DNA from 3 places in the Caballeronia sp. A2-2 genome. Region 1 is predicted to be linked to each of the others. Evidence: predicted binding sites of a transcription regulator. Region 1 holds the regulator's gene; each other region holds the start of a gene.

Region 1 (10,274 bases):
CGCAATGCGGGGAATATCACGCTGCTCAAGATCGCCGCGCAAAGCGGGCTGATTTCCGCCGACGAAGCGGATGCGATTGGCGCGGTGTATCGGCATTACCGCAAGTTGCAACACACGCTAAGGCTGGATGGGATGGAGAAGGCGCGGGTTCCGCCGGAAGCCGTGGCGGGCGAGCGGGAAACGGTGACGGCATTGTGGGAGGGTGTGTTTCCGGGGGAATGAAGTGTATCAGCTGATACTCGAGCTATCAGATAGCGTCAAGTGACGGGTCGCCTTTTTTGAATGAAGCATTTTTTTTCGGGGCGATTTTAAGCTTGGGTTTTGGTGTTGGAATATTGGCTTATGAGTGCTGGTGTGTATATGTCGTGCAAAGGGCTTCTTTTGTTCGTGCTTTTATTGCAGTAGCCGCCTCCCCGGCGGGGGGGTAACTTTCTTTGCTGCTGCAAAGAAAGTCACCAAAGAAAGCAGCTTTTTACACCATGCACGATGGCTGGAGAGGGTGGTCTGGATTAACGATGCAGTGGCCGCAATAGGACTTGCCACGCATCACGAGCCGCTTAGGCAACCTAGCGATCATGCGCTCGAATAATCAATGCTCAGTGGCCCGCATTCATTCATTCGGCTATGCGCTACGCGCGCCGAGAACGTAAGAACGGAACCCCGCAGCCTATAAGCGCCCAGCCACATCAGGCTTCTCCGCAAGATCGCTAATCGGTCCTACCTTGGTTAGTGCTCCGACTAAAAGGTGACTTGCGTTGGTGTACGCGCTTTGCCCAGAAGCGCTTACCTAGGTAGGGCCGAATAACAATATAGCGGCAAGGTGTGAGGTGGCTGGGCGCTGATACGCTGCGGGATTCCGTACTAAAGCTCTCGGCGCGCGAAGCGCATGGCCGAAAGAATGAATGCGGTCCACTAAGTTAAAAGGATTCGAGCGCTTAATCGCTAGGTTGCCTAAGCGACTCGTTAAGCGTGGAAAGTCCTATTGCGGCCACTGCATCGGTTAATCCAGACCAACCCTTTCCAGCCATCGTGCATGGTGTAAAAAGCTGCTTTCTTTGGTGACTTTCTTTGCAGCAGCAAAGAAAGTTACCCCCCCGCCGGGGAGGCGGCTACTGCAATAAAAGCCCAAAAACAGAAGCCCTTTGCACGACAGAACAACAAACTCAACTCGGCAAACAACAGTGCTGCTGTCTACAAACTAAACCGAAAGCAACGCGCCATCCCTCGCTCACGCCGCCAACATCTCCTTCGCATGCTTACGCGTAGTCGCCGTAATCTCGATGCCGCCGAGCATGCGCGCCACCTCCTCGATACGCTTCGCCTTGCTCAACGCGGTGACGGTGCTGACCGTGCCGCCCGCGTCGTCAGGCGATTTAGAAACCTGAAAATGCTGATCACCGCGCGCCGCCACTTGCGGCAAGTGCGTCACACACAACACCTGACGCTCGCGTCCAAGTTGATGCAGCAGCCGCCCGACCACTTCCGCCACGCCACCGCCGATTCCCGTGTCCACTTCGTCGAAGATCAGCGTGGGCGTCGGACTCGCCGCGCTCGCGATCACGGCCAGCGCCAGTGAGATGCGCGCCAACTCGCCGCCCGACGCAACCTTCGCCAGCGGCCGAAGCGCCACACCCGCATGACCCGCGACGCGGAATTCGATCTGCTCCAATCCGTTCGCGCCACCCTCGGCAAGCGGCACCAGCGCCACGTCGAAACTTCCGCCCGCCATCGACAATTCCTGCATGCCTTCGGTGACGGCTTTCGACAGCGCCTTCGCGGCCTTCGCGCGCGCCTTCGACAGCACTTTCGCCTGCTCCATGTACACGCTTTTCGCCTCCTCGGCGGCGGCGTTCAGCGCATCGAGGTCGGCGGCGGCATCGAGTTCGGCAAGCTGAGTGCGGCGCGCTTCGTGTTCTTCCGGCAGCGTCTCCGGCTGTAGCCGGAACTTGCGCGCGGTCGAATGCAGTTGATCCATGCGCCGCTCGACCTGCGCGAGCCGGTCGGGATCGAGTTCGAGCCGCTGCGCATAATGCGAGAGCGAATACGACGCCTCCTGCAACTGAATCTCCGCAGGTTCGAGCGCGGCGAGCACATCGTTGAGTGCGGGATCGATATCCGCCAGCCCGCGCAGCTTCGAGATGACCGAGGCGAGTTGCGAGATCATCGCTTCGTCGGATTCGGACAGTGCGCCGAGCGCACTCTGAACGCCATCGATCAGACTCGCCGAATGCGATAGGCGATGATGCTCCGCGCTCACTTCCTCCCATTCGCCCGGCTGCGGCGCGAGCTTGTCGAATTCGCTCAACTGCCACGCGAGACGCTCGCGTTCGAGTTGCAGTTCGCGGTCGCGGCTTTGCGCTTCCTCCACGGCTTGCCGCGCATCCCGATACGCGCGCCACGCACGGTTGACGATGCTCGCGGTCTCGGTGAGGCCCGCGTGCGTATCGAATAATTCGCGTTGCGCGTCGGGACGCATCAGCAATTGATGCGCGTGCTGACCGTGAATATCGACGAGCATTTCGCCCACTTCGCGCAGTTGCCCGAGCGTCGCCGGTGTGCCGTTGATGAAGGCCCGCGAGCGCCCGCCGGAATCGATCACGCGCCGGAGCATGACGGTATCGCCGTCCTGCGTGAGCGCGTGTTCTTCGAGCCAGTGCGTGACTTGCTCATGCGCGGCGAATTCCGCCGTGATGTCCGCGCGCGATTCGCCGGTGCGCACGACGCTGGCATCGCCCCGTGCGCCGAGCGTGAGGGCGAGGGCATCGATCAGAATGGATTTGCCTGCGCCGGTTTCACCTGAGAAGACCGTGAAGCCGGAGTCGAACTCGATATCCAGCGTGGCGACAATAACGAAGTCTCGAATGGACAGATGACGGAGCATGGACGCTTCAGGAAGGGGTTTTCTGACTAATCAGACCGACGACGAATCCTGCGAGGGATGCTCGTTCCAGTGCAGCTTCTTGCGCAGCGTGGCGTACGTGCTGTAGCCGACCGGATGCAGCACCGGCACCGTGTGCTTCGAGCGCCGCACCTCGATGGCATCGTTCAGTTCGACGGCGGTAAACGACTGCATGTCGAAGTTCACGTTCACATCGCGCCCGCCGATGATTTGTATGGTGACCTTGGAATCGTCGGGCAGCACGATCGGCCGGTTGGACAGCGAATGCGGCGCGATCGGCACCAGCACGAAGCCCTGCAATTGCGGATGCAGAATCGGCCCGGCGGAAGAAAGCGCGTAGGCCGTCGAACCTGTCGGCGTGGCAACGATCAGTCCGTCCGAGCGCTGGTTGTACATGAAGTGGCCGTCCACCGACACGCGCAACTCGGCCATGCCGGAGAAACCGCTGCGGTTCACCACGACATCGTTGAAGGCGAGCGCGTGGTAGATCGGCTTTTCATTACGCACGATGCGCGCTTCGAGCAGCGTGCGCTCCTCGCGCTCGAACTCGCCCGCGAGCATGGCCAGCACGATCTCGCGCATCTCCGAAAGCGGAATATCCGTGATGAACCCGAGCCTGCCGTGATTCACGCCGATAAGCGGCGTCTTGTACGGCGCAAGCTGACGCCCGACGCCGAGCATGGTGCCGTCGCCGCCGAGCACCACGGCGACATCCGCGCGCGCGCCGATTTCGGCGACCGACAGCGCCGGGAACTCCTGAATGCCGACGTCCTTCGCGGTGCCCGCCTCGACCACGACATCGAAACCCTGCTTCGCCATGACTTCCGCGAGCGAACGCAAGGGCGCCTCGATCCCGGGCGTGTTGGTGCGCCCCACGAGGGCGACGGTTTTGAATTGGCCAATTTCCATGCGCGCATTACACCATAGGTAAAGGGCGAAAAGAACCGCGTGCGAGGACCGATCTTCGCACTGTCATCCGGCGCACGGGCACGGCCGTTGTTTCTCGCTAGAATGGAGCGGACATTGAACTGTGCGCGCCCCGGCTGCGGCAACGTGTGAAGCCGCCCGGCGCATCGCGGGATGGCACGCCGCTTTCCAGTCCCTTGCGCTAGAATTTGCCCATGCTAGACCCACGTGCCCAAACCCTCCTCAAGACGTTGATCGAGCGCTACATCGCCGAAGGTCAGCCGGTCGGTTCGCGCACGCTGTCCCGCCATTCCGGGCTGGAGCTGAGTCCCGCGACCATCCGCAATGTCATGTCGGATCTCGAGGATCTCGGTCTCGTCGCCAGCCCGCATACGTCCGCCGGGCGCATTCCCACGCCGCGCGGGTATCGTCTGTTCGTCGATACCATGCTGACTGTGGAAGCCGCCCGGGACGAAGCGATGACAACCGCTGTCAAGACACGCCTTCAGGGCGAGGAGCCGCAGAAGATCGTCGCGGCCGCCGCCAGCGTGCTGTCCAGTCTGTCGTCGTTCGCCGGTGTCATCCTCACGCCGCGCCGCAGCCACATGTTCAAGCAGATCGAGTTCATGCGGCTGTCGGACAAGCGCATTTTGCTCATCATCGTCACGCCCGAAGGCGACGTGCAGAACCGGATGATGGCCACCCAGCGCGACTATTCGCCCTCTCAGCTCACCGAAGCATCCAACTATATCAACGCGCATTTCGCAGGCCTGTCCTTCGACGAGGTACGCCGCCGACTGCGCGAGGAAATCGACCAGTTGCGCGGCGACATGACCGCGCTCATGCAAGCGGCCGTGGTCGCCAGCACCGCCGAGGTCGATCCCGGCGACACCGTGCTCATTTCCGGCGAGCGCAACCTGCTCGAAGTGGCGGACCTTTCGTCCGACATGGCGCGGTTGCGCAAGCTGTTCGACTTGTTCGATCAAAAGACTAGCCTCCTGCAATTGCTGGATGTGTCGAGTCACGCGCAGGGCGTGCAGATTTTCATCGGCGGAGAATCGAATCTCGTGCCGATCGAGGAGATGAGCGTCGTCACCGCGCCTTACGAGGTGAACGGGAAGATCGTGGGCACCTTGGGCGTGATCGGACCCACGCGCATGGCGTACAACCGCGTGATTCCGATCGTCGATATCACGGCGCGTCTTCTGTCGATGTCGCTCAGCGGGCAGTAGCGACGTTCATCGGCGCTTATCTTGCCCAACGTGCCGGGCCGCCGCTACTAGGCCATTCGGCCAATGATGCGCGCCCGAACGCGCCGCTATAATGGTCCGCACTCCGTTGCACCTTTCGACCTTTTCCCCGGCGGCCTTGCCTTATGCGTTACGACCTCGAGTTGCCTTCGCAGCCTAGCGCTTCGCATCGGGTTGCCGTGCTGCTGATCAATCTCGGCACGCCGGATGCCCCCACGCCGCGCGCGGTGCGCAAGTATCTCGCGCAGTTTCTGTCCGACCCGCGCGTGGTCGAAATTCCTTCGCTCATCTGGCAAGTCATTCTGCGTGGCGTGATCCTGCCGTTTCGCAGCCGGGCATCGGCGAAGAAGTACGCGCAGGTGTGGATGCCGGAAGGCTCGCCCTTGCGCGTGCATACCGAGAAGCAGGTCGAAGCGCTGCGTCGCCTGTTCGCGGCGAACGACTATCAGGTGATCGTCGAATACGCCATGCGTTACGGCACGCCGGGTATCGGCGCGATGCTCAATCAACTGAAGCTCGAAGGCGCCGAGCGCATTCTCCTGCTGCCGATGTATCCGCAGTATTCGTCCTCCACCACCGCAACCGCATTCGACGATGCCTTCACCGCGCTCAAGCGCGTGCGCAATCAACCGGAGATTCGCACGGTGCGGCATTACGCGGATCACCCGGCGTATATTGGCGCGCTGGCGGAACAGGTTCGGGATTATTGGCGGCATCACGGCGCGCCGGATTTTGCCGCCGGCGACAAACTCGTTCTGAGCTTTCACGGCGTGCCGAAACGAACGATGGACTTGGGCGACCCGTACCACGATCAATGTCAGCTCACCGCCGCGTTATTGATGAACGCGCTCGGCCTCACGCCCGTGGAATGCCGCGTCACGTTCCAGTCGCGCTTCGGCCGCGCGGAATGGCTTCAGCCGTACACCGCGCCGACGCTCGCGGAACTCGGCGCGGGCGGCGTGTCGCGCGTGGACGTGTTTTGCCCCGGCTTCACGGCGGATTGTCTGGAGACGATCGAGGAAATCGGCATCGAGGTGCGGGACGACTTCTTGAAGGCAGGCGGCAAGCATTTTCATCGCATTCCGTGCGTCAATGCATCGCCCGTTTGGGTCAAGGCGCTCGGCGAGATTGCAGCGCAGCATTTGCAGGGCTGGCCCGTGCAGATTCCGCAACCGCTGTCGGCGGTGGCGTGACGCGCATTTTTGATGGCATCGACGGATGAATTACAAGATTTCGACGGAACCCGGCGCGCGTTTGCGCATCGATAAATGGCTGTGGGCGGCGCGCTTCTTCAAGACGCGTTCGCTCGCCAGCGACGCGGTCGAGAAAGGCCGCGTGACGATCGGCGGCGCGAGCGTCAAGCCGTCGAAGGACGTGCGCGTGGGCGATATCGTCGAAATCGATATCGAGCGGATTGTCTGGCAGGTGGAAGTGCTGGGCGTGTGCGACGTGCGCGGTCCGGCGAGCGTCGCGCAAACGCTTTACGCCGAAACCGAAGACGGGCGCACGAAGCGCGTGGCCGAAGCCGAACGCCGCAAGACGTTCCGCGAACCCGCCGCCGGTATGCAAGGTAGGCCGACGAAACGGGACCGGCGGATCATCGACAAACTTTCTGGTCCGGATTGAAGAAATGTTCCATGGTGGCGTGGACGCCGCCGTACTCGGAAGTACGGTCGGTCACGGCACCGGACATGCAGATGGTGGTCGTACCCGCGACGAGGACCAGGGCGACCACCGCAATGGCAAAGGTCAGTTTCATGGTTCCCCCGGCAACGGGTGAATCCGCTCTGGAATTAGGCGCGGATCAGGAAACGGGCAAAGGCTGAGCGGTTTTCAGCATTCGTAGGATTAGGGTTAACGTGCTTCCTGCGACGCTTGTTCGAAGTGTAGGTGAGCGTGTCAATTCCCTCAATCTGAATTTGCGCGGTGCGGCGAAATGTCGGTTACGGTTCATTGCGCCGTTGTTTGCGCGTTATGAGGTCGTCACTTCCGGCACGCCGAAGCAGAACGAGCATGCTGGTTTTTGTCCGAAAAAATTCGCAGAACGCCTTGAAAATGCCTGCGATGCCCCAAATTCCGCCGCTAGTGCGAGGTTAGCGCAGGCTTCCCAAACAGTTCCGCTGGTTCGGGAACCGGAAGCCATCCGCACTTCGCTTCGATTTCACTCTCAGCAATACTTATTCAGCGACATGGAAAACACGCAAGAGAATCCAGCGAGCCAGAACCCGACGCCCGCCGACGAAACCGCGCGCCAGGCCGCCGACCCGAATCAGGCCGCGCAGGCCGATTCGACCACCGCCGCGAACGCGAACGATCAGGCGCTGGCCGACGCGCAGGCGAAAATCGCCGCGCTTCAGGAAGACTTCCTGCGCGCGAAGGCCGAGACGGAGAACGTCCGCCGTCGCGGTCAGGACGACGTCGCCAAGGCGCACAAGTTCGCCATCGAAAACTTCGCCGAGAACTTGCTGCCGGTGCTCGACAGTCTGGAAGCCGCGCTCGCCGATCAATCGACGGATATCGGCAAGGTGCGCGAGGGCGTCGAACTGACGCTGCGGCAGTTGACCGGCGCGCTTGAGAAGGGCCGCGTCGTCGCGCTCAATCCGGTGGGCGAGAAGTTCGACCCGCATCGCCATCAGGCTATTTCGATGGTCCCCGCCGAGCAGGAGCCGAACACGGTCGTGGCGGTGCTGCAGAAGGGTTACATCATCGCGGATCGCGTGTTGCGTCCGGCGCTGGTGACGGTCGCGGCGCCCAAGTAAGCGTCGCGAACGCGCGATGAGCCAGGTTTCCGTCGATTCGACCGCCTTCGCCGAGTTCGGCATGCAGGAACTCGACGCGGCCGGTTTCGACGCTGGTCTGGCTTCTGCGGGCGACGAACTGGCCGTCGTGTTCTTCTGGGGCGTCGATTGCTTCAATTGCGAGATCGCCAAGAAGGCCATGCTCGCGAAGCCCGACGACATCCGCGCGCTCGGGTTGAAGTGGTTTCACAGCAATGTGTACGAACATCGCGAACTCGCGCGGCGCTTCGTGCTGCATGGCGTGCCGACGTGGTTTTTCTTCCATCGCGGCAAGCGGCTCGGGCGGGCGACCGGCTGGCACGGCATCGCGCAGTTCGAGGCAGCAGTCGACGCCGCGCGCAGGAAGATAGCGGCAATCAGTTGAAAAAAGCAAAAAGTTATAGACCGCATCGACTTCAGGGTCTTGAAATCGATAATCGCGCTCTTATCTTGCGTTTAGATATGAATTTTGGGCGTTCGGCCCGGTACTCGGCGATCAAGCCGGCGTTCTGACCACAGACACCGCCGCCGCAACGCCACTGCGATCAAAGCTAGGAGAGCATAAAAAATGGGCAGAATCATCGGCATCGACCTCGGCACCACGAATTCTTGCGTGGCGCTGATGGAAGGCAATCAGGTCAAGGTAATCGAGAATGCGGAAGGTGCGCGCACCACGCCGTCGATCATCGCTTACATGGACGACAACGAAGTGCTCGTCGGCGCGCCGGCGAAGCGCCAGTCGGTCACCAATCCGCGTAACACGCTGTACGCGGTCAAGCGCCTGATCGGCCGCCGTTTCGACGAAAAGGAAGTGCAGAAGGACATCAAGCTGATGCCTTACGCCATCGTCAAGCACGATAACGGCGATGCATGGGTCGAAGCGCACGGCAACAAGCTCGCGCCGTCGCAAGTGTCGGCAGAAGTGCTGCGCAAGATGAAGAAGACCGCTGAAGACTACCTCGGCGAGCCGGTGACGGAAGCCGTCATCACGGTTCCGGCGTACTTCAACGACAGCCAGCGTCAGGCAACCAAGGACGCGGGCCGCATCGCCGGTCTGGAAGTCAAGCGCATCATCAACGAACCGACGGCAGCCGCGCTCGCGTTCGGTCTGGACAAGGCTGAAAAGGGCGACCGCAAGATCGCCGTGTTCGATCTGGGCGGCGGCACGTTCGATATCTCGATCATCGAAATCGCGGATGTGGACGGCGAAAAGCAGTTCGAAGTGCTCTCGACGAACGGCGATACGTTCCTCGGCGGTGAGGACTTCGACCAGCGCATCATCGATTACATCATCGGCGAGTTCAAGAAAGAGCAGGGCGTCGATCTGTCGAAGGACGTGCTCGCGCTGCAACGCCTGAAGGAAGCGGCGGAAAAGGCCAAGATCGAACTGTCGTCCACGGCGCAGACCGACATCAACCTGCCGTACATCACGGCGGATGCCACCGGTCCGAAGCACTTGAACCTCAAGTTCACGCGCGCCAAGCTGGAAGCGCTGGTCGAGGATCTGATCGAGCGCACCATCGAGCCGGCGCGCATCGCCATCAAGGATGCGGGCGTGAAGGTGGGCGATATCGACGACGTGATCCTCGTCGGCGGCATGACGCGCATGCCGAAGGTGCAGGAGAAGGTCAAGGAGTTCTTCGGCAAGGACCCGCGCCGTGACGTGAACCCGGACGAAGCCGTGGCCGTGGGCGCCGCGATTCAAGGTCAGGTTCTGTCGGGCGACCGCAAGGACGTGCTGCTGCTCGACGTGACGCCTTTGTCGCTCGGCATCGAGACGCTCGGCGGCGTGATGACGAAGATGATCAACAAGAACACGACTATCCCGACGAAGCACGCGCAAGTGTATTCGACGGCGGACGACAACCAGGGCGCCGTGACCATCAAGGTGTTCCAGGGCGAGCGCGAAATGGCCGCGGGCAACAAGCTGCTCGGCGAGTTCAACCTCGAAGGCATTCCGCCCGCACCGCGCGGCACGCCGCAGATCGAAGTGACTTTCGACATCGACGCGAACGGCATTTTGCACGTCGGCGCGAAGGACAAGGCAACGGGCAAGGAAAACAAGATCACCATCAAGGCGAACTCGGGTCTGACGGACGCGGAAATCGACAAGATGGTGAAGGACGCCGAAGCCAACGCCGAGGAAGATCACAAGCTGCGTGAACTGGCGGATGCGCGTAACCAAGGCGATGCTTTGGTCCACAGCACGAAGAAGGCCGTCGCGGAATACGGCGACAAGGTCGACGCGAGCGAGAAGGAAGCCATCGAAACCGCTTTGAAGGAACTCGAAGACGCGCTGAAGGACAACGCGGGCGACAAGGCCACCATCGAAGCGAAGATCGAAGCGCTGTCGCAGGCATCGCAGAAGCTCGGCGAAAAGATGTACGCCGACATGCAGGCGCAGCAAGGCGCGGCGGCGGCAGCAGCCGGTGCGGCGGGCGG
Region 2 (10,274 bases), 1.3 Mb from region 1:
ACAGGTTCGGCAGGATATGTGGGAGCGCGGCGTGAATCGCGTGACGGGTCTGACGGATACACTCGGGTCTGCTGTTGCCGCTTTGCTTGCCAACGGACAGGAACCTGCGGAAGCCGCGCGGGAAGCGCAGGAGTACGTGTTTCAGGCGGCGCGCGCGGCGTTCCGTCCGGGCATGGGCGCGTATCTCCCGGACCGGTTTTTCTGGGCGCGCGCGAACGATGTGGATGAAGACGGCGAATCCCCTGCGCTCCCCGACGATCCGCCGGGCTTGCCCGGAGAAGCGCGGCACTAGACGTCAGACCATAACCGAGGGAGGCTTCGCGAGCGCATGCCGTACCGTCTGCCCCATCTGCACAAACCCGGCCCGCAGGGCGCGATCCGCATCGGCTGCGCGGGTTGGGGACTGTCGAGCGCCGTGTCGTCGAGCTTTCCCGCCGAAGGCTCGCATCTGGAACGCTTCGCGCATGTGCTGACGTGCGTCGAGATCAATTCGAGCTTCTACAAGCCGCATCGCGAACAGACTTATGCGCATTGGGCGGAGAGCGTGCCGGAATCGTTCCGCTTTTCGGTGAAGCTGCCGAAGTCGATCACGCACGATGCGCGGCTCGCGAATACCGAAGCGCTGATCGATGAATTCCTGGCGTCGGCCGGTCAGTTGGGCGACAAACTCGGTTGCTGGCTCACGCAATTGCCGCCGAGTTTGCCGTTCGAACACGACGCGGCCGAAGCGTTTTTCAAGGCGCTGCGCGAACGCACCAAGCTGCCGGTCGCGTGCGAGGCGCGGCATCCGACGTGGTTCACCACGCAAGCGGCGGCGCTGCTGAAGGCGCATCACATCGCGTACGTGGACGCCGATCCGATCCCCGACGACTGCGAGATCAAGCATCGCGCGGATACGTCGCTGGTCTATGTGCGGCTGCACGGCTCGCCCGAGCTGTACAAGTCTTCGTACAACTACACCTATCTCGACGATCTCGCGCGCACGCTGCATGCACGCGCGAAGAAAACGCCCGAGGTCTGGTGCGTGTTCGATAACACCGCCGAAGGACACGCGCAGCCCAACGCGTTGCATTTGCTGGAACGGCTGCGGACTCATCACAAGCCGCATAAATAGCCTCTTTACTTCGGGAGCATGCTCGATGCATAGGTCGGCAAGACGAATCGCACGTCTCGTACAAGTTTCTTTGCTCGTTTCCCTGTTCCATTTCGCCTTGCCCGCTCACGCTCAACAATCGCCGCCGCCAGAATCCAAGCCGGTCGGCGATGGTACGTTCCTGCTCACCATCTTCCTCAAGCACGACGAGTCGAAGACGCTGCCGCAGATCAATCAGCAACTGAAGGAACAAGGCTACTTCAAGCAGTTTCCGCCGCCGGGCGTTGAGGTAGTGTCGTGGTATGTGATGATGGGCATCGGTCAGGTGGTGACGTTGCGCGTGCCCGCTGACCGTCTGCGCGAGGTGAATCGCGCGATAGAAACGACGGCATGGGGCGGGTATCGGACGGAGTTTTATCCGACCTACGACTACAAAGCGGCCGCCCAGAAGTTGCGGGATGAGATGAACAAATAGCGCCTTCGCGCGAAACGTATAGACGAAAAAAAGCCCGCATCGCTGCGGGCTTTTTCGTACTGCCGGGATGAAACCGGTAACGAGGGCGAAGCCTTATTACATGTCCATGCCCATGCCGCCCATGCCGCCGGGCATGCCGCCCGCCATCGGAGCGTCGTCCTTCGGCAGTTCGGCAACGGCTGCGTCGGTCGTCAGCAGCAGGCCTGCCACCGATGCCGCGTTTTGCAGCGCAGTGCGCGTGACCTTCGTCGGGTCCACGACGCCGGCTTCGACCAGATCACCGTACTCGCCGGTGGCTGCGTTGTAGCCGTAGTTGCCCGTGCCCTGAGCCACAGCCGCCACGACCACCGAGGCTTCTTCGCCGCCGTTCGTGACGATCTGGCGCAGCGGTTCTTCCATTGCACGCAGAACGATCTTGATGCCGGCGTCCTGATCCGGGTTTGCACCCTTCAGGCCGTCGATCGCACGACGCGCACGGATCAGCGCAACACCGCCGCCCGCCACGATGCCTTCTTCCACAGCCGCGCGCGTGGCGTGCAGTGCGTCTTCGACACGTGCCTTCTTTTCCTTCATTTCGACTTCGGTCGCAGCGCCGACCTTGATCACTGCAACGCCGCCGGCCAGCTTGGCCACGCGCTCTTGCAGCTTTTCACGGTCGTAGTCCGACGTCGCTTCTTCGATCTGCTTGCGCACTTGCTTCACGCGCGCTTCGATGTTCACGGCTTCGCCAGCGCCATCGATGATCGTCGTGTTTTCCTTGCCCACTTCGATACGCTTCGCCTGACCCAGTTCGGCCAGCGTTGCCTTTTCGAGCGTGAGGCCGGTTTCTTCCGCGACAACTTGACCGCCGGTCAGGATCGCGATGTCTTCCAGCATGGCCTTGCGACGGTCGCCAAAGCCCGGAGCCTTCACAGCAACGGTCTTGAGAATGCCGCGGATGTTGTTCACAACCAGCGTAGCCAGCGCTTCGCCTTCGACGTCTTCAGCGATGATCAGCAGCGGACGGCCAGCCTTGGCGACTTGTTCGAGCACCGGGAGAAGGTCGCGAATGTTCGACACCTTCTTGTCGTGCAGCAGCACGAACGGGTTCTCGAGCACGGCAACTTGCTTGTCCGGATTGTTGATGAAGTACGGCGACAGGTAGCCGCGATCGAACTGCATGCCTTCCACGACGTCCAGCTCGTCTTCCAGCGACTTGCCGTCTTCGACGGTGATGACGCCTTCCTTGCCGACCTTGTCCATGGCTTCGGCGATACGGTCACCGATGGACGTGTCGCTGTTCGCCGAGATCGAGCCGACCTGAGCGATTTCCTTGTTCGTCGTGCAGGGCTTGCTGATCTTGCGCAGTTCTTCGATGGCAGCCGAAACCGCCTTGTCGATGCCGCGCTTCAGGTCCATCGGGTTCATGCCCGATGCGACGTACTTCATGCCTTCGCGAACGATGGATTGCGCGAGCACGGTAGCGGTCGTGGTGCCGTCACCTGCGTTGTCGCTGGTCTTGGAAGCGACTTCCTTGACCATTTGCGCGCCCATGTTCTGAAGCTTGTCCTTCAGTTCGATTTCCTTGGCGACCGAAACGCCGTCCTTGGTGACCGTCGGGCCGCCGAAAGAACGCTCGAGCACGACATTGCGGCCCTTCGGACCCAGCGTGACCTTGACCGCGTTGGCCAGGATGTTCACGCCTTCGACCATCTTGGCGCGTGCGGAATCGCCAAAAGTGACTTCTTTAGCTGCCATATCCAGACTCCTTGATTCGATTCGATTTGCAGGCTTCGCTTCTCGCGCCCGTTGGAAGGCTGCGGCTTATGAAAGCGAAGCCGAACGTGCAGGAAGGATGCTTACTTGACCAGAACGGCCATGATGTCTTCTTCGCGCATGACGAGCAGTTCCTGCCCGTCGACCTTGACGGTCTGGCCGGCGTACTTGCCGAACAGCACGCGGTCGCCCACCTTCACGTCGAGGGCGTTTTGCGTGCCCTTGTCATCGCGCTTGCCCGGGCCGATGGCCAGGACTTCGCCTTGATCCGGCTTTTCTGCCGCGGCTTCCGGAATCACGATTCCCGATGCGGTCTTGGTTTCCTGGTCCAGACGTTTGACGATGACGCGATCGTGCAAAGGACGAAGGTTCATACACACTCCTGTCTTGATTGAGACTGAATACTCGGGAAAACCCGTCTTTTGAGTTCGATTGTGCTCTCACCCGCCCGACGGCAATCTTGTTAGCACTCTCGTGCGGTGAGTGCCAATTATATGGACGGGATTTGACAATTTCAAGGAGGGGTGAGGCCAGAAGCGCGAATATTGGTCGTGTCGTGATTCGGGAGAACGCGGAGGCAGGCCAGATCGCGCCCGCCCAAGACCTTCCCGAGATGCCTAAGCCAGCCGCGTGAAATTGCGAATCAGGTAGTCGTTGAACATCGGCACAGTAAAGGCTATGTCTCCATGCGATGGGCTGTAGATCATACCTTTGCTGATGATCTGGGCACGGCGGGGACCGAGGCTCTGTAGAGTCTCGTTAAGTGCGTCGGCAACATCAGAGGAGCGGTAGGGGCCATTGCCCAGTTTCGCCATCGCGATGACGTACTCACGCTCTTTAGGCGTGAGCCGATCAAAGCGCACCTTGAAAAAACCCTCGTCCAGACGCTTGAGCGTTGTCGTCTCGGCTAGCTGCGCATCTATGACGGATATCGTGTCGCCCGCTGCAAGATTCCAACATTGATGGCCCCACTCCTGAAGAAAGTAAGGGTACCCCTTGGTTTTCGCAAAGATCTCGCTCAAGGCCGCGTCATCCACGAACGCGCCTTCATCAGTCACCGGCTGACGGATCGCTGCTTTCGCGTCTTCCTCTGGCAGCGCCCCCACTTCCGGGTAGTGGAACAATCTCTCGGCGTACGATTTCGCCTCTCCTGACAAAGCAGCGACTTGAGGCAAGCCGGCACCGAAAAACACCACAGGCAAGCCTTTTTGGTTGACCTTATGCAACGCTACGATCAAAGCCGCCAAGTCTCGTTCGCCGAGGTATTGAACTTCGTCGATTAGCAGCGTCCAGGCTTTGCCTCCAGCCTTGGCAGCCTCGCCGATCCGCACGAACAATTCAGGAAGATCGTTTTCAAGATCTCCGCTGTCTGCTACCCCTTCTTCGGCATCCACTGCGATAGAAAGATCGCCGTATTCAAGTTTGAATGTGGAAGCAAAAGACCGGAGGGCTCGCATTGCGTCATATGCTTTTGCCTTGGCATTGGCTGTCGCAGACAGCTTTCGGAGCGCTTGATGCATGCGGGGCAACAATTGCTCGCCCAAGGACTTGTTCTCGGGGGCCTCGATCATTGAAGTCACGTGCCCACGCTCCATCGCAAGCGCTTCGACCGCATTGAGCAGTACGGTTTTGCCTACGCCGCGCAATCCAAGGAACATTTGTGAGCGACTGGGCTTGCACAGCAATGCGCGCTCAATTGCGATGCGAGCGTCCTCGATGATTGCCTCGCGGCCAGCGAGTTCAGGCGGCTTACTGCCTGCACCCGGCGCAAAGGGATTTCTGACTGGATCCAAGATGTACCCTTATATACAAATCTATAGCTAAGTATAGCTTTCTCTTCATATATTTAGCTAGATTTCAGTACAGAACCGCGTTAGACGTAGGCCTACGGTCTGCAAGGGTCGACAATAGCCGATCTGCCATTGCTGGCGTTGGAAACACGTGGCGCAAGGCAGCGTTCGCACCCACGCGAAGCGATTTGATAGGCTCGCCCACAAACCATCCGATCCACTTCGCAGCAAGATAAAACGACACCGTGTATCTTTCTACCGGGCGACGAAAACATGACTCAGCCTCATCGATGGCTCGCTCACGTCGCTCCTGCCTGCATCGCCAGAACCATACTGCTTCACCCGCAAGAACCCCGGCAGCCGGGCCGAACGGTCCGGCTTCACGCTCTCAACCTTCGAATCCAGTGAGGATCACCATGCCGTTCGTCACGACCAAGGATCACGTCGAAATTTTCTATAAGGACTGGGGACCGAAAGACGCGCAGCCGATCATGTTTCACCATGGCTGGCCGCTCTCCGCCGACGATTGGGATGCGCAGATGCTGTTCTTCGTCCAGAAAGGCTTTCGCGTGGTCGCGCACGACCGGCGCGGTCACGGACGTTCGACGCAAGTCTCCGACGGCCACGACATGGACCATTACGCCGCCGATGCCTTCGCGGTCGTCGAGGCGCTCGACCTGAAGAACGCAGTGCATATCGGCCATTCGACCGGCGGCGGCGAAGTCGCCCGCTATGTGGCGAAGCACGGCGAACCGGCGGGCCGCGTCGCGAAAGCGGTGCTCGTGAGCGCCGTGCCGCCCTTGATGCTCAAGACCGAAGCGAATCCCGAAGGTTTGCCCATCGACGTGTTCGATGGCTTTCGTCAGGCGCTCGCGGCCAATCGCGCGCAATTTTTCCTCGATGTCCCCACCGGCCCGTTCTACGGCTTCAATCGCGAAGGCGCGAAGGTGCAGCAGGGCGTGATCCGCAACTGGTGGCGTCAGGGCATGGAAGGCAGCGCGAAGGCGCATTACGACGGCATCAAGGCATTCTCGGAAACGGACCAGAGCGAAGACCTCAAGTCGATCTCCGTGCCGACGCTCGTGCTGCACGGGGAGGACGACCAGATCGTGCCGATCGGCGATGCCGCGCTCAAATCCATCAAGTTGCTGAAGAACGGCACGCTGAAGACGTATCCCGGCTTGCCGCACGGCATGCTGACGACCGACGCGGAAATGATCAACGCCGATCTGCTCGCGTTCATCCAGTTGTAGTTTGAAGTGACGCGCGCGAACGGCTCAGGTTCGCGCGCTCGCGTCCAGCATGTCCTTCAGTTCGATGCCGTTCTTCGCTTCATCCATGAGCGCGTCGGGCATCGGGCCTTCGCGTTCGAGATCGACCAGCGCCTGATTACGCACCACATACGGCCGCATGCGATCGTCATACGCCCCGAATGCGCGCGCGAGATCGCGCGGTTCGTGCGCGAGTTCATGCGCCAGCACGAACGCGCCGACCAACCCGAGACTCGTGCCCTGCCCCGAAAACGGCGACGCGCAATACGCCGCATCGCCCGCCAGCACGACGCGACCCTTCGACCACGACGGCATGCGAATCTGCGCGAGTTCGTTGAAATAGAACTGGTCGGTCGTCCACATCGCCTCGATGAACTTGGGGAAATCGCCCTTCAGATTCGCGCAGTGTTCGGCGACGAGGCGCTTCTGCGCGTCCACATCGCTGCGCGCGACGGGTGTTTCGGAAGCCTCGAAGCCCACGCCGATCCGCAATTCGCGCTTGTCGAGACTCGGGTAGATCACATAGCCGACGTTCGCCACGCGATAGCCCATCTGCCAGTCGCCGAGGTCGATGAGATTGGGCGTCGAGAACAACGCGAGCACCACGCCGAGCGGAAAGACGAACGCGGCTTCATCGTCGAAATGCAGTTTGCGGATGTTCGAATACACGCCGTCCGCGCCGATCAGCAGATCGCAGGTCCGGCGCGCGCCGCCCGCGAGTTCGACGGTGACCGCATCGCCCGTATCGTCGATGGTGCGCACGCTGTCGTCGTAGATGAATTCGACGCGCTCGCTCGATGCGCGCATCAGCAGTTCGCACAGATCGTCGCGAAAGATTTCGATGTCGTCGCTGTCCAGACGCCCCGCGCTGTATGTGCGTTCCTCCGTGCGGTCGATCTCGCGGCCATCGGCATCGAGCATGGACATGCCTTTGAGGCGCGTGCGGAGATTGCGAGCGTCGTCGAGCAGGCCCATTGCCTTCACGACATCGAGCGCGACGCCGCGAATATCCACGGCCTGCCCGCCGCGACGAAACTCAGGCGAACGCTCAATCAGCGTCACGCCGAAGCCCGCGCGATCCAGCCAGTAAGCGAGCGCAAGACCCGTCACGCCCGCGCCCGAGATCAGTACGTTTCCTTTCATGCGTCACCTCGTCGTTAATCTTGATAAAAACCGATGCTTCGCCCACCGAAGCATCGCGATTAATGTCGATCCAGGAAGAGTGATTTGGCAGCATCAGGGTTTCTACTAAGTACCGGGAAGCCTAGACTGCATTTCAACGACGAAGCGATGGCGAAACAACTCACCACCAGCGACGCCTCAATCAACAGTCCAGGAGGTTTCATCATGTTCAAGTCTCTCGTTCCCGCGCTTGTCATCGCTTCCACCCTTTCCGTGCCTGCATTGGCGCAAGCGGCCGACAACGGCCCCGTCACCCGCGCCGAAGTGAAGGCGCAACTCGTGCAACTCGAACGCGCGGGCTACAACCCTTCCAGCGATCAAACCACGTACCCCGCCAATATTCAGGCGGCCGAAGCACGCGTGAATGCGCAACAAGGCGCGGCGGTGTCGTCGTACGGCGGCGTGAGCGATGGCGCTTCGGCATCGGGTCAGGCGCATCGTTCGACGTTTCTGAGCCGCATCGTGCGTCCGGCAGCCGACGCGAACCCGGTCGACTTCAATCGTCCGTAAGCGCGGGTGTCATCACGCTCGAAAGACCCGGCCCGCGCGCCGGGTTTTTCGTCTTTACATCACCGAAATTGGCGGCTTCAAACTGTAAGCCACGGATTTTTCGATGTTTTTAAATTTTTGATTTTTCACCGCCCACCCCGACGGCACTACAATTCGTGTCTGACTGACACAAATTTCGATCAAGTTGCCGCACATGTCCATGCCGTCGTTCCGTTTCGCCTTGGCTTCACTCGCCCTGTTCGCGCTCGCCGCGTGCGGTGGCCGAACCGCCAATACGCCCAGCTATCAGCAAGAGTTGTTCAGCACGGGACCGAGCCCGTTCGCCCACAACTTCGACGCCACCGTGAAGGAAACCTGCGAAGCCGCCCGCCGCGCGCTGCTCTCCCAAGGCTTCCTCACGACGATGGCGCAAACCGACACCATCGACGCGACGAAAAACTTCCAGCCGTCCGCCGAAACGCATGTCGTGGTCTCGTTCCACGTCGTCTGCACGCCGGGCGAGAACACGACGAACACGAGCATCGCGTATGTGAACGCCGTGCAGGACGGCTACGCGCTCAAGAAAAGCGATACCTCGGCGAGCGTCGGCCTGAGCGTGCTCGGTTCGCTGTCGCTGCCGATCCGCTCGAACAGCGACGCGATGGTCAAGATCTCCAGCGAAACCGTGCCCGCAGGCAAGTTCTACGACCGCTTCTTCGGCCTGATGGGCCATTACCTCGATACCGTTCCACGCAGCGCGCCGGTTGCATCCGATGACATCAAAAGCCACGCGCTTGCGCCGTCGATCGTCGTGGCATCGCCCGAACTGACGCCGACGCCGATCGTCGTGCAAACGCCTTCCGCCGCGACCGCGATTCAGGCATCGGACGCCGAAGCGCAGACGAAGCGCGAAGCGCAAGCCGTGGCGACTTCCGCGTCGGAGCAACCGGCGGCGCGTTAAACACCCACGCTCAGTTCGGCACGTTCACCACGCCGCCATCCACCGAGATCGCATTGCCGCCCGGATTCTGCGCGATGGCCGGCAGATTCGCCGTCGTCAACGCGGGCGCGGCGCCCGGCGTGCCGCCACGCGCGACCGTCCGCACCACTTGCGAAGGCGGCAGCGGCGCGTTGTTCTTCAGGTGATTCCACATCAGGTTCAGCGCCTGCAAGTTGTAGTAATGCACGGGGATGAACCGCGTATCGAAGCCCGCCACGCTCAGGAAAGCATCGAAGTGCTGACCGTTCAGGATCTCGTACAGCGAAAGCTGGCTCCTGCCGCCTTCCGCCACCTGATTCGCGCCGAGATACGGGCGTGACGCATGGTTGATCGGCACGAGCGCATCCGAACGGCCCTGCACGATGATCGCGGGCTTGCCGTGCAGATTGGCGTTGACGCGGATCGCGCCGACGCTTGCGGCCATGGTCGGATCGCCGTTCGCCCAGAGCGCACGCAAACACGCCGCGCCCGCGTAACTCGCATCCGCCGTCGCCAGCCGATGATCCGCCGCGCCGTTCGTGCCCGCGTTGTTCACGAGGTTGATGCCGTTGGTCGGCGGCACGCCATTGCCGTTGCCGAAAATCGTGAGCATCACCGATGCAGCGGGCGTCACGCCTGCCGCACCCGCCGCGCTCGTCGTGCCGAAGCTGAAGTTGCACAGGTTATCGGTGACGTTGGCTTTCATGTAGGCATCGGCGTAAGTCACGGCGACTGCGGGCACGGCTTGCGAATCCCACATCGGGGCCTGAAGTGCATCGGAGTCCGTTTCATAGCCCCATTGATGCAGCAATGCCAGCGCGTTAGCGGCCTGCGTCAGCGTATTGCTGCCTGAAATCACCCCATTCGCCGCCAGCGATGCACAACGCGCCGTGCGAATGGCTGTCGTCGTCGCGAGCGGCAACGCGGTGAGATACGGCGCGCCCGCCGCCGCCGGAGCGAGCGCCGCGCACGGTTGCAGCAGATTCGCCTGCGTCATGTAATCCGCGAGCGGCCGTCCGAACGAGCCGACCGCCGCGCCGCCCTGCCGCACCGCGACCTGCGCGGGCAAGTTGATGTTGATCTGCGGCTCGCCGACGACGACCGCCGTGATCCAGCCATCGGTATCCTGCTCCGCTGCCGCCAGCGACGCCCCGCCGCCATTGCTCACCGATGCCGCGATCGTCATGATGCTGCCTCGCTCGTACTTGACCGTGCGCGTCGAGCCGTTCAGCGCGCCGTA
Region 3 (10,274 bases), 210 kb from region 1:
ACGTCTGCTCGTGCTGCGCGCGAAAGATGGCGCGAAGGCGGAAAACGCGCGTTCCGGCGCGAACGTGACGGAAGAAGCGCGGCGTCGTGTGACATTGGCGCACGCGGGCGGTTTGCATGCGCGGCCGGCTGCGCGAGCGCGTGAAGCGGCGCGCGGTTTCGACGCAAAGGTCGAAGTGCGTTACGAAGGCAAGAAGGCGCCGGTGGAAAGCGTCGTCGGTTTGCTCGGATTGGGTGCGGGCGAAGGCGCGACCATCGAACTGGTTGCTATCGGCGCGCAAGCCGAACAGGCGGTGGAAGCTGTCGCCGCCGAACTGCTGCGCGCGGCGCACGGTGAAGTGGAAGAAAGCCCCGCGCGCAGCAAGTCGCCTGCGCCGGTCGCTGCGCCGCGCGCGTCGGGCGAACCGTTGCCGCCGAACACGCTCGCGGGCGTGTGCGCCGCACCCGGCATCGCGGTCGGCACGCTGGTGCGCTGGGACGATCAGGACATCGTGCCGCCGGAACAGGCGAGCGGTTCATCGGCGACGGAAAGCCGTGCGTTGGACAAGGCCATCGCGCAGGTCGATGCCGAACTCGACGAAACCGTGCGCACGGCATCGCAACGCGGCGCAGTCGGCGAAGCGGGCATTTTCGCGGTGCATCGCGTGCTGCTGGAAGACCCGACGCTCATCGATGCCGCGCGCGATCTCATCAGCCTGGGCAAGAGCGCGGGTTTCGCGTGGCGCGAAGCGATCCGCGCGCAGATCGCGCTGCTCAACAACGTGAACGATGAACTGCTCGCGGAACGCGCGGCGGATTTGCGCGATATCGAAAAGCGCGTGTTGCGCGCGCTCGGCCTGACCAATACGACGGCGCGCGAGTTGCCGCAGGAAGCGGTGCTCGCGGCGGTGGAGTTCACGCCGTCCGATCTTTCATCGCTGGATCGCACGCGCGTGACGGCGCTCGTGATGTCGCGCGGCGGGGCCACGTCGCATGCGGCGATCATCGCGCGGCAGATCGGCATTCCGGCGCTCGTCGCCATCGGCGATGCCTTGCACGCGATTCCGGATGGCACGCAGGTCGTGGTGAACGCATCGGCGGGACGCGTCGAACATGCGCCGACTCAACTCGATGTCGAACGCGCGCGCAACGAACGTGACCGACTGGCGGGCGTGCGCGAGGCGAATCGGAAGATGTCGCGTCTGGCGGCATCGACGAAGGATGGCCGGCATATCGAAGTCGCCGCGAATATCGCGACGCTCGACGATGCCAAAGCCGCCGTCGATAACGGCGCGGATGCAGTCGGTCTGCTGCGCACGGAATTGCTGTTCATTCACCGTCAGTCGGCCCCGACCGCGACCGAACACGCGGAAAGCTATCAGAGCATTGTCGATGCGCTGCAAGGCCGCACCGCGATCATCCGCACACTGGATGTCGGCGCGGACAAGGAAGTGGATTATCTGACGCTGCCGCCCGAGGAAAATCCGGCGCTCGGCCTGCGCGGAATTCGTCTGGCGCAAGTGCGTCCCGATCTGCTCGACGATCAGTTGCGCGGTCTGCTCGCGGTCAAGCCCGCCGACAAGGTGCGCATTCTCCTGCCGATGGTCACCGATTCCGGCGAACTGCAACGCCTGCGCACGCGCATCGACGAACTGGCGCGCGAAGCGGGCCGCACGGAACATGTGGAAGTGGGCGTGATGATCGAAGTGCCGTCGGCGGCGCTCTTGGCCGATCAGCTCGCGAAGTATGCGGACTTTCTTTCCATCGGCACCAACGATTTGACGCAGTACACGCTCGCCATGGACCGTTGCCAGCCCGATCTCGCCGCGCAGTCGGATGGTTTGCATCCGGCGGTGCTGCGGCTCATCAAGACGGCGGTGCAGGGCGCGGAGAAGCACGGCAAATGGGTCGGCGTGTGCGGCGCGCTCGGTGGCGATCCGCTCGCGGTGCCCTTGCTCGTGGGCCTCGGCGTGACCGAACTGTCCGTCGATCCGGGTTCGGTGCCCGGTATCAAGGCGCGTGTGCGCAATCTCGATTACCCACTGTGCCGTCAGCGCGCCGAGGATTGCCTCGCGCTCGAATCGGCGCAGGCAGTAAGAGCGGCAAGCCGCGAAATCTGGCCGCAGGACTGACGTCCTTTCTTCGGCCACGATTCGCGGTCCTTTTAAACGAAACCTCGTTGTCCCCGAAGCAGCACCGACAAGACTTATATTTTTGGAGAACCCGATGGACGCCAACCCGTTTGCAAAGATGCAGCGACTAGGCCGCGCGCTGATGCTGCCGATCGCCGTGTTACCGGTGGCCGGCCTGCTCTTGCGTCTCGGCCAGCCCGATGTCTTCAACATCAAGATGATCGCCGATGCAGGCGACGCCATCTTCACGAATCTTCCGCTGCTGTTCGCCATCGGCGTGGCGGTGGGCTTCGCGAAGGACAACAACGGCACGGCGGGTCTGGCCGGCGCCATCGGCTATCTCATCGAAATAGCCGTGATGAAGGACATCAACGACAAGCTCAACATGGGCGTGCTGTCGGGGATCGTCGCCGGCATGGTGGCGGGGTATCTGTATAACCGCTACAAGGACATCAAGCTGCCCGAGTACCTCGCCTTCTTCGGAGGGAAACGCTTCGTGCCGATTGTCACCGGCGTGGCGTGTCTGGTGCTCGGCATCGTGTTCGGGTACGTGTGGCAGCCGGTGCAGGGCGCAATCGACAGCGCGGGCAACTGGCTGACGACCGCGGGCGCGCTCGGCACTTTCGTGTTCGGCGTGCTGAACCGGATTCTGCTGGTCACGGGTCTGCATCACATCATCAATTCGCTGGCGTGGTTCGTGTTCGGTTCGTTCACGCCGCCGGGCGGGGGTGCCGTGGTTCACGGCGATCTGCACCGCTTCTTCGCGGGCGATCCCACCGCGGGCGGCTTCATGACCGGCTTCTTCCCGATCATGATGTTCGGCCTTCCCGCCGCGTGTCTCGCCATGTTCCACGAAGCGCCGAAGGAGCGCCGCGCGGTCGTCGGCGGCCTGCTGTTCTCGATGGCGCTCACCGCGTTCCTGACGGGCGTGACCGAGCCGATCGAATACTCGTTCATGTTCCTCGCGCCGGTGCTGTACGGTATTCACGCGGTGCTGACGGGTCTGTCGCTTGCCATTTGTTCGGCGCTCGATATTCACCTCGGCTTCACGTTCTCGGCGGGCGCAATCGACTACGTGCTGAACTACGGCCTGTCGCATCGCGGCTGGATGGCGATTCCCATCGGCATCATGTATGGCCTGGTGTATTACGGCCTGTTCCGCTACTTCATCCGCAAGTTCAACATGGCGACGCCGGGCCGCGAACCCGCGACGACCGATGCTGAAACCGATGCAACCGCAACCGTCGATGGCGGCCTGATTCCGCCGCTGCCGGGCGCGGCAAGCTCGCGTGCATCGCGGTACATCGCGGCGTTGGGCGGTGCGTCGAACCTGACGCTCGTCGATGCCTGCACGACGCGTCTGCGTCTGTCGGTCGCGGACACGGAGAAGGTGTCGGAAGCGCAGTTGAAAAGCATTGGTGCGCGTGGCGTGTTGAAGCGTGGCGCGACGACGGTGCAGGTCATCATCGGACCGGAAGCGGATTTGATCGCCGATGAAATTCGCGGCGAACTGGAGCATTCGTCGGTGCGCGGCGCGACGCCGGCTTCGTCGGCTCCGGCCCGCCCGACGGTCGCACCGGTCACGGCCACCACCGAAGCCGGTCCGCTCGATCCCGATCCGATGCGCTGGTTCGCGGTGTTCGGCGGCGCGACCAACGTCGTCTCGCTCGATGCCGTCGCCGCGACGCGTCTGCGCGTGGTGGTGAAGAACCCGTCGGCGGTGGATCGTCAGCGTTTGTCGTCGCTGGACGTGGCGTGGGTGTCGGCGGACACGTTCCACATCGTCGTGGGCGCGGCGGCGCAGCGTTATGCCGCGCAAATGGCGACGCGTCTGACGGGCAACGGCGGCGGCGCTTCCCCGATGCCTGCTTGATTCGGTTGCTGTAGTGGTAAAGAAAAAGCCCGCTGCCTGTGAAGGCAGCGGGCTTTTGTTACTTCAGGCGCCAGCTAAACGCGCTTATTGATACTCGTGCAGCGCGCTGCGCATCTTCTTCATGGCGCTCGCCTCGATCTGACGAATACGCTCGGCCGACACGCCGAACTCGTCCGCCAGTTCGTGCAGCGTCTTGCCGCCCGATCCATCGTCCTGCACGTCGAGCCAGCGCGCCTTGATGATGCGGCGGCTGCGTTCATCGAGCGATTCCAAGGCATCGGCCAGGCCGTCGCTTTGCAGCTTGTCGAACTGCCGCGACGCGATGACGTTGGTCGGCTCGCTGTGCGAATCCGCCAGATAGGCGATGGGCGCGAACGCTTCTTCGCCGTCCTCGACCTGACCTTCGAGCGCGATATCGCCGCCCGACAGACGCGTTTCCATCTCCACGACTTCTTCGCGCTTCACGTTCAGTTCGTTCGCCAGACCTTCGATTTCGTCCGGCGTGAACGCCTGCGTGCCGGTCTTGTGGCTGCGCAGGTTGAAGAACAGCTTGCGCTGCGCCTTGGTCGTGGCGACCTTCACCATGCGCCAGTTGCGCAGGATGTACTCGTGGATCTCGGCCTTGATCCAGTGCATGGCGTACGACACGAGGCGCACGTTCTGCTCCGGGTCGAAGCGCTTCACGGCCTTCATCAGACCGATGTTGCCTTCCTGGATCAAGTCGGCATGCGGCAGGCCGTAACCCAGATAGTTGCGGGCGATCGACACGACCAGCCGCAGATGGGACAGCACGAGCTGACGTGCTGCGTTCAGATCGCCGCTTTCGCGGAAATCGGTGGCGTACTGACGTTCCTCGGCCGGCGTCAGCATGGGGATACGGTTCACTGCCGAGATGTATGAGTCGATGTTGCCGATCTGGCCGGTCAGCATCTTCGACTGTGCGTACGTCAGCGCGCCTGCCGAAGATGCCTTGGCAGGTGCCGAGCTCAGTCCATTCGGAAGGGTCATCGCATTGGTCACGCTCATAAGCTCCTTGAAAACAATTCGCACGCCGCTTAATAGCGACGCGAAGGTAGATACGATATTAGCACTCCAGTTCTCCGAGTGCTAAGTGTTAGAGGGGAAACGAACGTGTGAGTTCCCACAAAACTATCAGCTTTGTGAGAACGATAGGGCAGGTTTGCGCGTCGTGTCGTAGTTACCGTAAGGCGCGTAAGGATGAACGAGTTACCGTAAGAATTCGATCCACGGGTGGATTATTCAAATAAATGAATCGACTGGGGCCAATTGTGCAAATATGTGCCGGCGGCACTAGAATCGCCGGAATTGCTCGGCAGAAAAAACCCGTCAAACCCGTACATGGGGTGCTCATGCAGAAAAATAAAGGTCTCTGGCGTCATTCATTTCCCCATGCAGCAATCGCCGTCGTGTTGGGTCTGGCGACGGCAGCGGCACAGGCAGACGACCGCTGGGGCTTGCAGATCGCGGGTGGCGTCGCGAATCACGATTTCAAGAAAGCGGATATCGGCGTCGTGTGGGACCCGAACCTCACCTGGTGGGAGATTGGCGGCTTCCACTTCACGCTGGTCGGCGAAGGTCATGTGAGTTACTGGCACACGACCGAAAGCAACGCGGTGCATCCCAACATATTCGAATTCGGCGTGACGCCGGTCCTGCGCTTCGTGAAAAGCGCCGGCTGGTTCCGGCCGTTCGTCGAGGCGGGCGTGGGCGTGCGGCTGATTACTCACCCGCGCATCACGGAGGATTACACGATGTCCACCGCGTTCCAGTTCGCGGATATGGTCGGCGTGGGCGCAATCTTCGGCCAGAAGCAGAACTATCAGATGGGCTTCCGGTTCCAGCATCTTTCGAACGCCAGTATCAAAGAGCCGAATCCTGGTATAAATTTCGAGCAGGTTTATTTGCAGTACAACTTTTGACGGGATGCCGGCGCAGCGGTTCCCGACACAAGGGAGCCGACCGATGCCGGCAAAAAACGCTGAGGCCATCCGCGGCCTCGAACGCGACCGTTTCCGGGCGATGGTGGAGGGCGACGGCGAAGCGCTCGACTCGCTGCTGGCCGAGAACGTGAGCTACGTCCACACTAACGGCAAGCGCGAAACCAAGCGCCAGTTCATCGATGCGATCATCGCCGGGCGAAGGCGTTACCGGCAGATCGAGATCGAGTCGCAGGATGTGATCGATGCCGGCGCGGATACGTGTCTGGTGTCGGGGCGCGCGCTCATCGAGATGGAATCGAAGAACGGCGCGCTGCTGTTTCCCATTGCGTACACGGCTGTGCATGTTCAGGCGGCGGGCCAGTGGCAATTGCTGGCCCTCCAGGCGACGCGCGTGGCGCTCGAATAACTCAGGCTTCGACCGCTTCTTCGTCGGCAATGTTTTCGACGATGCCCTTCGACCGGTTCACCGCGCTCACGACCGCATCGGCGACCGCGAGCGCCGGATTCGCGTGTACCGCGACGCCGAAGCGCGCGGGTTCATCGCCGACGCGGCATCCGACGAAGGCCGCCGTCTCGCCGTTCGTGGTCCGTACTGTCTCGAACGACACCACGCTAAACGCCGCGCCGATTGCGTTCGCGACATCGCGCGCGTAATCCTCGCCCGACGCCGCCGAGCCGATGCTCACACGCGTTCCCGCCACGCTCAACGTGTTCGCATCAACGCGCGCAACCGCGCCGCCCGCATCGAAATATTCACGCCGGAACAGCGCGCAAATGGCCTCGCCGTTGATTTCCTCACCGGACGCATCCGCGAGTTTCTGCACGGCATGGCTGAACTCGATCTGCACGCGGCGCGGCGGCGTGAAGCCCAGACCGCGTTCGAGCAGAAACGTCGCGCCGCCTTTGCCGGACTGACTGTTCACGCGAATCACGGCGTCGTAGCTGCGGCCGAGATCGGCGGGATCGATCGGAAGATACGGCACGTCCCACACCGTGCCCGGCACGCGCTGCGCGAAACCCTTGCGGATCGCGTCCTGATGTGAGCCGGAAAACGCGGTGAACACGAGATCGCCCGCATACGGATGACGCGGATGCACCGGAATCTGATTGCAGCGCTCGACCACGCGCCCCACGCCGTCGATATCCGAGAAATCGAGCCCCGGATCGATGCCTTGCGTATAGAGATTCATCGCGAGCGTGACGAGATCGACATTCCCGGTGCGCTCGCCATTGCCGAACAAGCATCCTTCGATACGATCCGCACCCGCCAGCAACGCCATTTCGGCCGCCGCCACCGCCGTCCCGCGATCGTTATGCGGATGCACCGACAACACGATGCTGTCGCGATACCCCATGTTGCGGTCCATCCACTCGATCTGGTCCGCGAACACGTTGGGCATGGCGGCTTCGACCGTTGCGGGCAAGTTGACGATCATCTTGTGATCGCGCGTCGGACGCCACATTTGCGCGACGGCATCGCAGACTTCGCGCGCGAAGGAAAGCTCCGTCATGCTGAAGGTTTCCGGCGAATACTGATACGTCCAGTGCGTCTCCGGCCGCGCCGCCGCGCATTCCTTGATGATGCGCGTGCCTTCCACCGCGAGCGCCTTCACCTCGTCCTTCGACTGATTGAACACGATGCGCCGAAACGACGGCGCAATCGCGTTATACAAATGCACGATCACCTTGCTCGCGCCTTCGACCGCCTCGAACGTGCGCTCGATCAGTTCGCGGCGCGACTGCACGAGCACTTCGATGGTCACGTCATCCGGAATGCGCTTCTCGACGATCAGCTTGCGCACGAAATCGAAATCCGTCTGCGACGCCGACGGAAACCCCACCTCGATCTCCTTGAAACCCACCTTCACCAGCATCTCGAAGAATTCGAGCTTGGCCGCGATGCTCATCGGCTCGATCAGCGACTGGTTGCCGTCGCGCAGATCGGTGCTCATCCAGATGGGCGCGCGCTCGATCGTGCGATTCGGCCAGCGTCGGCCGTTCAGACGGACTTGCGGAAACGGGCGGTATTTCTCGGCGGGGTTCGGCATCATGATCGTCGATCTCTCTTGGGACAGTGTGCGTAGCGTCTGCGAGAGAGCCCGAATCCGGCGGCTGGCCGGCGTCGGCGGGATGCACATCCGGCCATGCCGCGCGCGCGATCACACGAATCACCGGCGATGGTGACGCCTGCGACCAACGTGAACGTGCGCGGAGCAGCGTGCATGTGACCCTCGCGTTTTCGCATCGCGGGATGAGCGACGCAAAAAGCTGACGACTACAAGTGGTAAGAAGGAACTGCGGGAGACTGCTGGAGGACCGGGCGCCTTGCGACGCACGGCGCTACATCTGGCGACTTACGCTAGACGTAGCGATAGAGGCCGCGCTAGGCGGCCCGAAATAATTCGGAGGGAGGAAAGCTGGGTGGAACGCATGATGTCGTCCACTGTAGCGAGCGTTGACAAATCTGTCAATTCGGGTTCGTCTGATCGACAACCGGACGACGCACGACATCCGCGATGACTTCCACCTGACGCGCGACTGCATGCGGCACGGGCACGTCGCCGCGCAATACGTCTTCTATCCAGCGCGCGGTGGTCGCGGCATCGAGTGCTTCGGGCAAGTCGATATGCGGCGCGTGCGGCTGCGAATGCTCAGGAGAAACGAGCGTTTCCGCGTGGCCGTCGTGGAACCAGTCGACCTGAACGGTGCGACGCGTATCCGCCACCGCTTCGCCTTCCGTGCCGCGCGCAAGCAATGCACCGCCACGCGCTGCATCGGGATGCTCGGTGAACAAGCCCGTCAGACTGTCCCGGTACTCGGGATGCGTGTAGTTGACCAGCCGCAATCCCGGCTCCGCGAACGGCTGAAGAATCTTGACCAGCGTGTGCGTGGAATTGCGCACGCCCATGATTCGCCGGATGGAAAGCAGCCGCGCCAGCTTCGGCGCGAGCACGCTGACCGGCGCGAACGCCAGCCGCCGCGACGCGAGACTGTCCTCGATTTCATCATGCGAAGTCGCCAGTGGAATGCCCAGTTCCGCGAAGATTTCCGCGCTCGTCACGCGGCCCGGATCCTCGACGACGCCATGCACCAGCGCCGGCACGCCTTCGCGCGCGAGCAGCATGGCGAGCAGCGGCGTGAGATTCGCCTGCTTGCGCGCGCCGTTATAACTCGGCACCGAAACCGGACGCGCATGTTCGCGGCCCTGCTGAACATGCAGCGGCTCGAACGAGCGATGCGCGGCATCGAGCATGGCGGCGAGTTCGGCGGAGGTCTCGCCCTTCACGCGATAGGCGAGCAGCACCGCGCCGAGTTCCAGTTCGGAGACGCGGCCATCGAGCATGGCTTCGTAGAGGGCGTAGGTGTCGTCACGCGACAGCGCGCGGGCGCCGTTCGGCCCACGGCCGATTTCCTTGATGTAGCGTGCGCACGGAAAATGATTGGCTGGAGTGTCGGTCATCTGGAGCTTGCGTGGACCGTGGCGTTCGACGTTTCATCGATCGGCACGGTGGCAACGTTGAAGTGCGGATAGAACATTCAGTACCGCATTTGCGCGCCGCTGACAAGGTGCGGCAGCGCAGCGATCCTTGCAGTTTCGCATGCTTACACCGGATGCGCGGCATTCTCGTGAACGAGCAGAAGGCGGGCCGAAAGTTCGCGAAAGCCACGCGGAATGTGCGCCGGGCGTGTGCCGCATGACTTGCGCTTGCGCGCTACACTCGCTGTCTTGAGCGGTTTCCAGACATCAGCGAATAGCAATCAGGAGAGCGGAATGGCTTACGTGTTTTCTCCGGCACCGGCAGCAGCGGTGCCCGTCGATGGTTCGAACGAGCAGTTTCCGGTGCGCCGCATCTATTGCGTCGGACGAAACTACGAAGCGCACGCGCGTGAGATGGGCCACGATCCCGACCGCGAGCCGCCGTTCTTCTTCAGCAAGCCCGCGGATGCCGTGCTGTATGTCGCGCCGGGCGCAACGGGCGAGTTTCCGTATCCCTCGCAGACGAAGAACCTGCACTTCGAGATGGAACTGGTTGCGGCCATCGGCAAGCAGGGCAAGGACATTCCCGCCGAAAAGGGTCTGGAGTATGTGTACGGCTACGCGCTCGGTCTCGACATGACGCGCCGCGATCTGCAAGCCGAAGCGAAGAAGCTCGGGCGTCCGTGGGACACGGCGAAAGGCTTCGACCACTCCGCGCCGATCGGGCCGATTCATCCGGTGTCGAAGGTCGGGCATCTGGAAAAGAGCGCGATTTGGCTGACCGTCAACGGCGAGCAGAAGCAACGCTCCGACATCTCCCAGTTGATCTGGTCGGTCGGCGAGACGGTGGCG

What was found. The regulator HrcA, encoded in region 1, represses chaperone genes, less so after heat shock. The targets are predictions, from matches to a motif close to TTAGCACTCNNNNNNNNNGAGTGCTAA.
Region 2: ACZCWR_RS15175 (co-chaperone GroES) is a predicted target of HrcA. The motif match lies at 3,787-3,813, and genes of this name have one in related genera.
Region 3: rpoH (RNA polymerase sigma factor RpoH) is a predicted target of HrcA. The motif match lies at 5,068-5,094, and genes of this name have one in related genera.

The regions. Positions count from the first base shown of each region.
Region 1 covers NZ_CM172587.1:1,000,062-1,010,335, forward strand. The annotation lists gene glnE (bifunctional [glutamate--ammonia ligase]-adenylyl-L-tyrosine phosphorylase/[glutamate--ammonia-ligase] adenylyltransferase) at 1-222, shown strand, start outside; gene recN (DNA repair protein RecN) at 1,229-2,881, opposite strand; gene ACZCWR_RS04780 (NAD kinase) at 2,912-3,808, opposite strand; gene hrcA (heat-inducible transcriptional repressor HrcA) at 4,021-5,037, shown strand; gene hemH (ferrochelatase) at 5,181-6,248, shown strand; gene ACZCWR_RS04795 (RNA-binding S4 domain-containing protein) at 6,274-6,681, shown strand; gene ACZCWR_RS04800 (hypothetical protein) at 6,653-6,814, opposite strand; gene grpE (nucleotide exchange factor GrpE) at 7,245-7,814, shown strand; gene ACZCWR_RS04810 (thioredoxin family protein) at 7,831-8,217, shown strand; gene dnaK (molecular chaperone DnaK) at 8,401-10,274, shown strand, end outside.
Region 2 covers NZ_CM172587.1:3,202,260-3,212,533, forward strand. The annotation lists gene thiD (bifunctional hydroxymethylpyrimidine kinase/phosphomethylpyrimidine kinase) at 1-292, shown strand, start outside; gene ACZCWR_RS15160 (DUF72 domain-containing protein) at 329-1,114, shown strand; gene ACZCWR_RS15165 (hypothetical protein) at 1,140-1,568, shown strand; gene groL (chaperonin GroEL) at 1,665-3,305, opposite strand; gene ACZCWR_RS15175 (co-chaperone GroES) at 3,407-3,697, opposite strand; gene ACZCWR_RS15180 (ATP-binding protein) at 3,941-5,116, opposite strand; gene ACZCWR_RS15185 (alpha/beta fold hydrolase) at 5,530-6,366, shown strand; gene ACZCWR_RS15190 (FAD-dependent monooxygenase) at 6,391-7,527, opposite strand; gene ACZCWR_RS15195 (DUF4148 domain-containing protein) at 7,732-8,076, shown strand; gene ACZCWR_RS15200 (DUF2242 domain-containing protein) at 8,270-9,016, shown strand; gene ACZCWR_RS15205 (D-(-)-3-hydroxybutyrate oligomer hydrolase) at 9,027-10,274, opposite strand, start outside.
Region 3 covers NZ_CM172587.1:793,423-803,696, forward strand. The annotation lists gene ptsP (phosphoenolpyruvate--protein phosphotransferase) at 1-2,110, shown strand, start outside; gene nagE (N-acetylglucosamine-specific PTS transporter subunit IIBC) at 2,205-3,983, shown strand; gene rpoH (RNA polymerase sigma factor RpoH) at 4,068-5,003, opposite strand; gene ACZCWR_RS03855 (acyloxyacyl hydrolase) at 5,354-5,923, shown strand; gene ACZCWR_RS03860 (nuclear transport factor 2 family protein) at 5,967-6,350, shown strand; gene leuA (2-isopropylmalate synthase) at 6,352-7,995, opposite strand; gene ybiB (DNA-binding protein YbiB) at 8,412-9,404, opposite strand; gene ACZCWR_RS03875 (fumarylacetoacetate hydrolase family protein) at 9,717-10,274, shown strand, end outside.